Regions from separate parts of the Aeromonas molluscorum genome, predicted to be linked through region 2. Evidence: riboswitches for the same ligand, from Rfam matches in the RefSeq annotation. Region 2 holds a riboswitch; the other holds the start of a gene.
The links. A riboswitch is a leader RNA that binds a small molecule or an ion and turns the genes downstream of it on or off. The one in region 2 is predicted to bind cyclic di-GMP.
Positions count from the first base shown of each region.

Region 1: another riboswitch for cyclic di-GMP. It lies ahead of gbpA (N-acetylglucosamine-binding protein GbpA); the one in region 2 lies ahead of ACSMDR_RS06600 (glycosyl hydrolase family 18 protein).

Region 1 is NZ_JBPQCY010000002.1:404,831-409,041, reverse strand. Features, by position in the region: gene ACSMDR_RS12515 (M3 family metallopeptidase) at 1-1,159, opposite strand, end outside; cyclic di-GMP riboswitch class I at 1,463-1,546, shown strand; gene gbpA (N-acetylglucosamine-binding protein GbpA) at 1,605-3,026, shown strand; gene cbl (HTH-type transcriptional regulator Cbl) at 3,111-4,058, opposite strand.
Region 2 is NZ_JBPQCY010000001.1:1,381,379-1,385,589, reverse strand. Features, by position in the region: gene ACSMDR_RS06605 (hybrid sensor histidine kinase/response regulator) at 1-1,283, shown strand, start outside; cyclic di-GMP riboswitch class I at 1,468-1,555, shown strand; gene ACSMDR_RS06600 (glycosyl hydrolase family 18 protein) at 1,669-4,211, shown strand, end outside.

The sequences.
Region 1 (4,211 bases), on a different contig from region 2:
TGGCATAACGTTTCAGCCAGTCCGCATCTTCGAGCAGGCTGTCACAGAACATGGACTGGGTCTCGGCATACGCCATGGAGGTGGGAGGAAACTCCTGAGAGAAGCAGGGCGCATTGCCGGTCACGTTGGCAAAATGAGCGGCATGCCCTCCTTCGTGGAACAGGGTATTGAGCCCGCTCCAGCCGCTGCCGACCTGACCCGGGTTGGCCAGGCTGGTGAAGTTGACCACGGCCGGCACCCACTGCCCCTCCTGCCAGAAGCTCGGCACTGGGCCATGGCAGAAGCCGTTCTCATACTTGCCGGGCCTGTCCAGCAAGTCCAGGGTCAGCACGGCATCCCGGTACTGGATGCCGAGGCGGCGGAAGCTCTGCACCCAATCTTGCAAGGCACGGGAGAAAGGGACATAGGGATCGAGCTGGCGGGTCACGTCGCCACTCACCGAGAAGCGCAGGTTATGGGGCTGCAGCGCCGCCTCCCCCTTGGCCTCTTTAAGTTCGGCCAGGCTCTGGCGGGTACGCGCCTCGGTGCGGGCGATGAAATCATCCAGAATGACAAACAGCTGCTCTGGGCTCATCTGCTCATTCTTGCGCACCTTGTATTCGAAGTAGTCGCGATAACCCATGGTGCGGGCAAAGCGATTGCGCAGCTGAACGATCTCCAGGAAGCCCGAGTCCAGGGCCCACTGCTCCAGAGTATGGAAGAGTGCCACGGCGCTGGCGCGCACGGCTTCAACCGGGCTCGCGACCAGAGAGGCACCGGCGGCGGGCAAACTGCCGGGAACTGTCCGGCCCTGTTCGTCCAGCAGCTCCAGCTTGAGCTCCTTGCGGCGGGCGAAGAGCTTGGCCTCGGCGGCCACCAGTTCGTCCATCAGGGCGGCGGCGGCCGGATCCTCGATGACATTGCACTCGAAGAAGGCCAGCCAGCCCGCAAGCCCCCGCTTGAGATCCGTCTCCTCGGCCTGGGCCAGCATGGCTCTGAGCTCCGGCAACCGGGCCGGATTGGCACAAAACCCCTTGTAGGCCTGCTCGGCCGCGGTGAAGCCAGCCTGATCATCGCTGGTACCCATATAAGTCGACCAGAACAGATCCTCTTTGCGCCTGTGCAGCGCCAGATAGTCCTGATTCAACTGGTTGAAGTAATTCCTGGCAATGGAATTCATAAGTTCCCTCTTGTTGTGATGGGGTCAATCCGGGTTGGCCCTGATGCTATGTACGCTGGGATGCGCTGTTCCACGCTAGCAGAAGCCAAACCATCTGTCTGCGCCCTCCATCACCTCTGAACAATGGCTGTTATTTCAAACCATTAGCAGGTAATAGCACGATTATTTCTTCAGCAGGCAAGCCATCCGCTGTCGCACAAAAGGTGGTCGGCAGCTCCGGTCAGTTCCTTTTTTGCTAATTTATGTTAATTTTTTGTTCAAAATTAGCCATTATTGGTCGTCGAATGAAACCGACACCCAGACACAGTCATTTGGCAAACTGGTCGAGAGGCCAGGACGCAAAGCCTCCGGTCCCCTGACCAGTCAAGGGATAGCGGGGTTGCAGCAGGTGTTCGGGGGTTCCCCGCCAAGCTGACTGCCCAGACAGACTCAATACAAGGAATCTATGGCAGTGAATCAACCACTTCATCGTCTTGCCGTCATCACCGCCCTGCTGGCCAGTGGTGGCGCCCTCGCCCACGGCTACATCAGCAGCCCGGAAGCCCGCAACACTCTGTGCAAGAACGGCGGCAACATTGGCTGCGGCGCCATCCAGTGGGAACCTCAGAGCCTGGAAGCCCCGTCCGGCTTCCCGGACGGCGGTCCTGTTGATGGCGAAATAGCCGCAGCCGGCCATGCCCAGTTCGCCGAGTTGAACGCCCAGACCAGCGATCGCTGGACCAAACGCAGTGTCAGCGCGGGCCCCATCGACATCAGTTGGACTTTTACCGCCAATCATGTCACCCGCAACTGGCGCTACTACCTCACCAGGCAGGATTGGGATCCCAACCAGCCCATAAGCCGAAATAGCTTCGATCTGACCCCCTTCTGTGTCATCGACGGCGGCATGGTGCAGCCACCCAAACAGATGACCCACAGCTGTACCCTGCCAGAGCGCACCGGCTACCAGCTGATCCTGGGAGTCTGGGAAGTCGGGGATACACCCAACAGCTTCTACAACCTGATCGATGCCCGTTTCCAGGAGGGTGATCTGCCGCCGCTGACCTGGAGCCAGAGCGGCACCATCTATCCCTCTCTGGATCTCCGGACAGGAGACAAGGCCATGACCCGGGTGTTCGATGCCAATGGCGAGCGTCCCGATCTGCAGACGGTACTCACCGTCACCAGTGACGAGCAAGGGCTCAAAAACAACTGGGCGCAGGCCCTGGCCAGCCAGATAAACGCCGAGCAGAGCCAGATCCGCGCCGGCCAGCCGGGCAGTGGCGACAGCTTCAACCCCGTCTACGGCCAGAACCCCATCTATCTGAAGGCGGGTAGCGGCCTGGCGCGGGTCGAGATCCAGCTAGAACAGCAGCAACCTCCCCAGACAGACAGCATGGCGGTGAGCGGTCTGAGCGACAGCTACCCCCTCGATGGCGGCAAGCTCAAGCTCGACTTCACCCTGGCGGTGCAGGGAGATCTGGCCGTGACCGCCACCCTCTATGACCATGGCGGCGCAGCCAAAGGGCAGATCCAGGCCGACATCAAGGATGCCAGCCAGAGTCTGAGCCTTGCGCTGACCGACCTCAGCGCCGGTCACCACCAGCTGGTGCTCGCAGGCACTCCCAAAGGGGGCGGATCCATCTTGCAGCAGACCGTCGATCTCATGCTGCAAGATCCGGTCAGCGGCGATTACCAATATGTGTTCCCTGCCTCTCTCTCGGCCTACAAGAGCGGGATCAGGGTGCTGCAACCCAAAGATGGCAAGATCTACCAGTGCAAACCTTTCCCCGCCGAAGGCTGGTGCAGCCAGTGGAGCAGCAACGCCACTCACTATGAGCCAGGAGTTGGCAGCCATTGGCAGGATGCCTGGCAATTGGTGCAGTAAGGCCTGAGGCCGTGACCGACCAGACAACGGGGAGCCTTTGGCTCCCCGTTTTATCAGCTGCTCCCTGTCGACAGGACGAAAGACTCAGATCTGGTAATCGATGAGCGGCTCACCGTGCAGCGCCCGGGCCTGAATGTCGGCCAGCGCCAGTTCGGGGTTGCAGAGCTGGATAAATTGCCAGGCGAAGTTGTGCTGGAACTGCCCCTGCTTGAGGCCAATCCAGGCAGTGTGAGGGGCGAACAACCGACTACCATCGAGCTGATGGAGCCCCAGGTCTCGCTGGGGATCGAACGCCATGTCCGCCAGGATGCCCACGCCCATCTCCAACTCCACGTAGGTCTTGATGACGTCCGAGTCCTGAGCGGTCAGCAGGATCTGGGGTGAAATACCCGCGGCGGCGAAGGCCTCATCAACCCTGATGCGACCCGTGAGCCCGGCCTGATAGGTGATGATGGGCCACTGGGCCAGGGCGGCCAGACTGAGCGGCTCCTCCCCGGCCAGGGGATGGCCCCTAGGCACCACTATGTTGTGGTGCCAGCGGTAGTAGGGAAAGGCCACCACGCCTTCGCTGCGGTCGAGCTGCTCACTGCTGATGCCGATATCCACCTCACCGGTTTGCAGCAGCCGAACTATCTCCTCTGGCCCCCCCTGGCGCAGCTCCAGTTGCACCTCGGGGAAACGCTCACGAAATGCCTTCACCACCCGTGGCAGCGCATAGCGCGCCTGGGTATGGGTCGTCGCCACCAGCAAGCGCCCCGACTCGCGGTTGGCGAAGGCGCTGGCCAGCTTGCGGATGTTGCTGGCGTCATTGAGGATGCGCTCGGCGAGCACCAATAGCTCCTTGCCCGGCTCCGTCATGCCAAGCAGCCGCTTGCCATAGCGCACGAACAGGGCGATGCCGAGCTCCTCTTCCAGCTCGCGGATATGGCGACTGACCCCGGACTGGGAGGTGAACAGCGCGTTCGCCACCTCGGTCAGGTTATAGTCGCGCCGGGCCGCCTCCCTGATGATCCTTAACTGTTGAAAATTCACCCTCGCCTCCTGCATGCCAAGGGTTGCCCCCATTTGATATAACCCCGCCATGCCGGTTGGCATGTCGGTTTCCATTTCTCTGTTCGCATCGCCCTGGGCTGCATCCGCTTTATATCTGGTCGTCAGGGTCGCGCTGAGCCAATCTGGCCACCA
Region 2 (4,211 bases):
TCATGACCTTCGCCGACATCACCCCCTTTCGCGATGCGGAACGGGTGCTGCGTGAGGCCAATGAACATCTGGAGGCGCGGGTGGCCGAACGAACCCGTGAGCTCTCGGCCCTCAACAGCCAGCTGCGCACCGTCAACGAGCAGGTTGAGCGGGCCAATCACTCCAAGAGCCGTTTCCTCGCGGCGGTGAGCCATGATCTGACTCAACCGCTCAATGCTGCCAAGCTGTTTACCTCCTCCTTGATTGAGACCTTGCCCGATGAGGGAGAAGCGGCCCGTCTCGCCCGTCACATCGATGATGCCCTGGGGGCGACCGAGGATCTCATCACCGACTTGCTCGACATCTCCCGGTTGGAGGCGGGCAAATTCAAGGCCAAGAAGCTCGATTTTGCCCTGGCGGATGTCTTTGACAACCTCAAGGCCGAGTTCGGGGTACTGGCCCAGGCAGGAGAGATAGAGTTTGCCGTGGTCGATACCCGGCTGGCCGTACACAGCGACGTGCGCTTGTTACGCCGTGTGCTGCAAAACTTCCTCACCAATGCATTTCGTTACAATCCCGGTGGACGGGTCTTGCTCGGTTGTCGCCGCCAGGGTCAGCAGCTGCGCATCGAGGTATGGGACACCGGGCCGGGCATCCCCCTGGACAAGCAGGAAGCCATCTTCGAAGAGTTCCAACGTCTGGATCACTCCCGCACTGCCCGTGAGCAGGGACTGGGGTTGGGTCTGGCCATCGCCCGCGGTATTTCGCAGGTGTTGGGACATCAGCTGACACTGCGCAGCTGGCCCGGGGCCGGCTCTGTGTTTGCCATCAGTCTCAACCTCGCCAGCCGCCCCTTGGTTGCCAGAACAGCCCTGAGCCCTGAGCCTCGGCGGGATAGCCAGCTGGCCGGGGTGCGGGTGCTCTGTCTCGATAATGAACCCGAGATACTGGTTGCCATGGCCTCCCTGCTGGGGCGGTGGGGCTGTGAGGTACGCTGCGTGCAGGACTTGGCCCAGGCCCTGACACTGGTGGAGACCTTCAAACCGGATCTGGTGCTGTCCGATTACCACCTCGACGATGGCAAGACGGGGTTGCAGGCGTTGCATATGCTGCGTCTTGCCCTCGGTACCGGCGTGGGGGGCATCATCATCAGTGCGGATCGAAAAGGCGAACTGCAGGCCCAGATCCGTGAGCATGGTTATGGCTATATCAGCAAGCCGGTCAAGCCACTCAAGCTCAGGGCGCTGATGAACAGCATGAGCGGGACCTGCAAACTTGATGATGATCACGAATTAACACATTAGTCTTCTGTTTGCAGGTAAACCACTTGGCAGAGGATCGTCGCATAAATGGCCTTTTAAGCCGATAAATTGCGTATTTTTGTGCTATTTGAATCCCTGCGACAAGGGGTGACTCACCTGGGGGGTTTGCTGCCTGCTCGGTTGGACCTTATATTTCCTTGGCGATTATTTTGATCGCGAATCAAGTTGTGCCAAAGGGCAAACCGGTCGAAAGGCCGGGACGCAAAACTTCCGGTCTAAGGGTCTGTTGTACCTAAGATAGCGGGGTCACCACAGGACTGTGTTTCCAGCTGGACGCCAAGCCAGCCTGGAATGTTGTCTGCTGTACCTGTCTGACATGCGTTGCCTTTTTCGTAAATAAAATGATAAACGAATAAGGAAATTCAACATGTTAAGTCCGAAACCCTCCTTGCTGGCCTTGATGGTGGCCGGGCTCTTTGCCTCCTCCGCCTATGCCGCAGCCCCAGGAAAGCCGACCATCGGATGGGGTGAAACCAAATTTGCCATCGTCGAAGTGGATCAGGCGGCGACCGCCTACAACAAGCTGGTGACCGTCCATGCCGACGGCGCCCCGGTCAGCGTGAGCTGGAACCTCTGGTCCGGCGATGTGGGTCAGACCGCCAAGGTGCTGCTGGACGGCGTCGAGGTGTGGAGCGGCCCGTCCGGTGCCTCCGGCACCGCCAACTTCAAGGTGACCAAGGGCGGTCGCTACCAGATGCAGATCGAGCTATGCAACGCCGGTGGCTGTACCCGATCCGATGCCAAGGAGATAGTGGTCGCCGACACCGACGGCAGTCATCTGTTGCCCCTCAATACGCCGCTCCAAGAGAACAACAAACCCTACACCAACAAGTCCGGCAAAGTAGTCGGTACCTATTACGTGGAGTGGGGCGTCTATGGCCGCAAGTTCACGGTCGACAAGATCCCGGCCCAGAACCTGACCCACATCCTCTATGGCTTTACCCCCATCTGCGGTGGCAATGGCATCAATGACAGCCTCAAGGAGATCGAAGGCAGCTTCGAGGCGCTGCAACGAGCCTGTGCCGGGCGTGCCGACTTCAAGGTGGCCATGCATGACCCCTGGGCCGCCATCCAGATGCCCCAGGGCAACCTCAAGGATTTCGATGAGCCGTATAAAGGCAACTTCGGTAACCTGATGGCCCTGAAACAAGCGCATCCCGACCTCAAGATATTGCCATCGGTCGGTGGCTGGACCCTCTCCGACCCCTTCTATTTCCTCGATGACAAGAGCAAGCGCGACACCTTCGTCGCCTCGGTCAAAGAGTTCCTGCAGACCTGGAAGTTCTTCGACGGGGTAGATATCGACTGGGAGTTCCCGGGGGGGCAGGGAGCCAATCCCAGCCTGGGTGGCCCCAATGATGGTGCCACTTATGTGACCCTGATGAAGGAGCTGCGCGCCATGCTCGACGAGCTGGAGGCCACCACAGGTCGCCAGTACGAGCTGACCTCGGCGATCAGTGCCGGTGGCGACAAGATTGCCAAAGTCGATTATCAGGCGGCGCAGCAGTACATGGATCACATCTTCCTGATGAGTTACGACTTCAACGGAGCCTGGACCAATACCGAACTGGGTCATCAGACCAACCTGTTTGAAGCGAGTTGGGATGCCAACACCAAGTACACCACCGACAAGGGGGTCAGGACGCTGCTCGGCCAGGGTGTGACCCCGGGCAAGATAGTGGTCGGGGCGGCCATGTATGGCCGCGGCTGGACCGGGGTGAATGGCTACCAGGCTGGCAACCCCTTCACCGGCACCGCCACAGGGCCGGTCAAGGGCACCTGGGAGAATGGTGTGGTGGATTACCGCCAGATCGTGAATGACTACATGGGGGCTGGCTGGGAACAGGGTTATGACGAGGTGGCAGAGGCACCTTATGTGTTCAAGGCCAGCACCGGGGATCTCATCACCTTCGACAACGATCGTTCGGTCAAGGCCAAGGGGCAGTATGTGCTGGCAAACCAGCTCGGCGGCCTCTTCTCCTGGGAGATTGACTCGGATAATGGTGACATTCTCAACGCCATGCATGAGGGGTTGGGAAATGGCAGTGGCACCTCCCCCGTCAACAAGCCGCCCATTGCCAACGCGGGCAAGGATCTCGGCGTAACAGGCCCGGCGAGCGTGACCCTGGACGGTTCGGCCTCCCGAGATCCCGAAGGCTCGGCCATAGGCTACGGCTGGATGCAGGTATCAGGTCCGGCCGTCCAGTTGGCGGGAGCCAATCAGGCGCAAGCCAGCTTCAACCTGGATGAGGTGTCTCAGGACGTCAATCTGGTGTTCGAATTGACGGTGACCGATGCCGATGGACTCACAGCCAAGGATCAGGTCGTGGTGACCAACAAGGCACCTCAGCCCAATCTTGCGCCAGTCGTGGTGCTTCCTGCCACCGCCAAGGTCGAGTCTGGCAAGCAGGTGAGTATCCAGGCGCAGGCCACTGATCCCAACGGGGATACCCTCAGTTACCAGTGGACGGTACCGGCCGGCTTGACCGCCACCGGGCAGAGCAGCGCGACCTTGGTCGTGACGGGGCCGAGCGTCACTGCCGAAACCGGTTATGACCTGAGTGTGACCGTCACCGACGGCGCCCTGGATGCCCAGGCCAGCACCCGGCTGACGGTCACGCCGGTGAGTGGTGGTGGCGATTGTGGCGCCACCGATCCGGATGCTGCCAATTGGCCTGCCTGGAGCGCCACGACCACTTACAACGGTGGCGAGAAGGTGAGTCATGGCGGCCTGGTCTGGCAGGCCAAATACTGGACCCAGGGCAATGAACCGAGTCGCAGCAGCGATCAGTGGAAGCTGATAAGCCAGGTGCAACTGGGTTGGGATGCCGCCGTGGCCTACAACGCGGGCGAGCTGACCACTCACAATGGCCACAACTGGAAGGCCCAGTACTGGACGAAAGGGGAGGA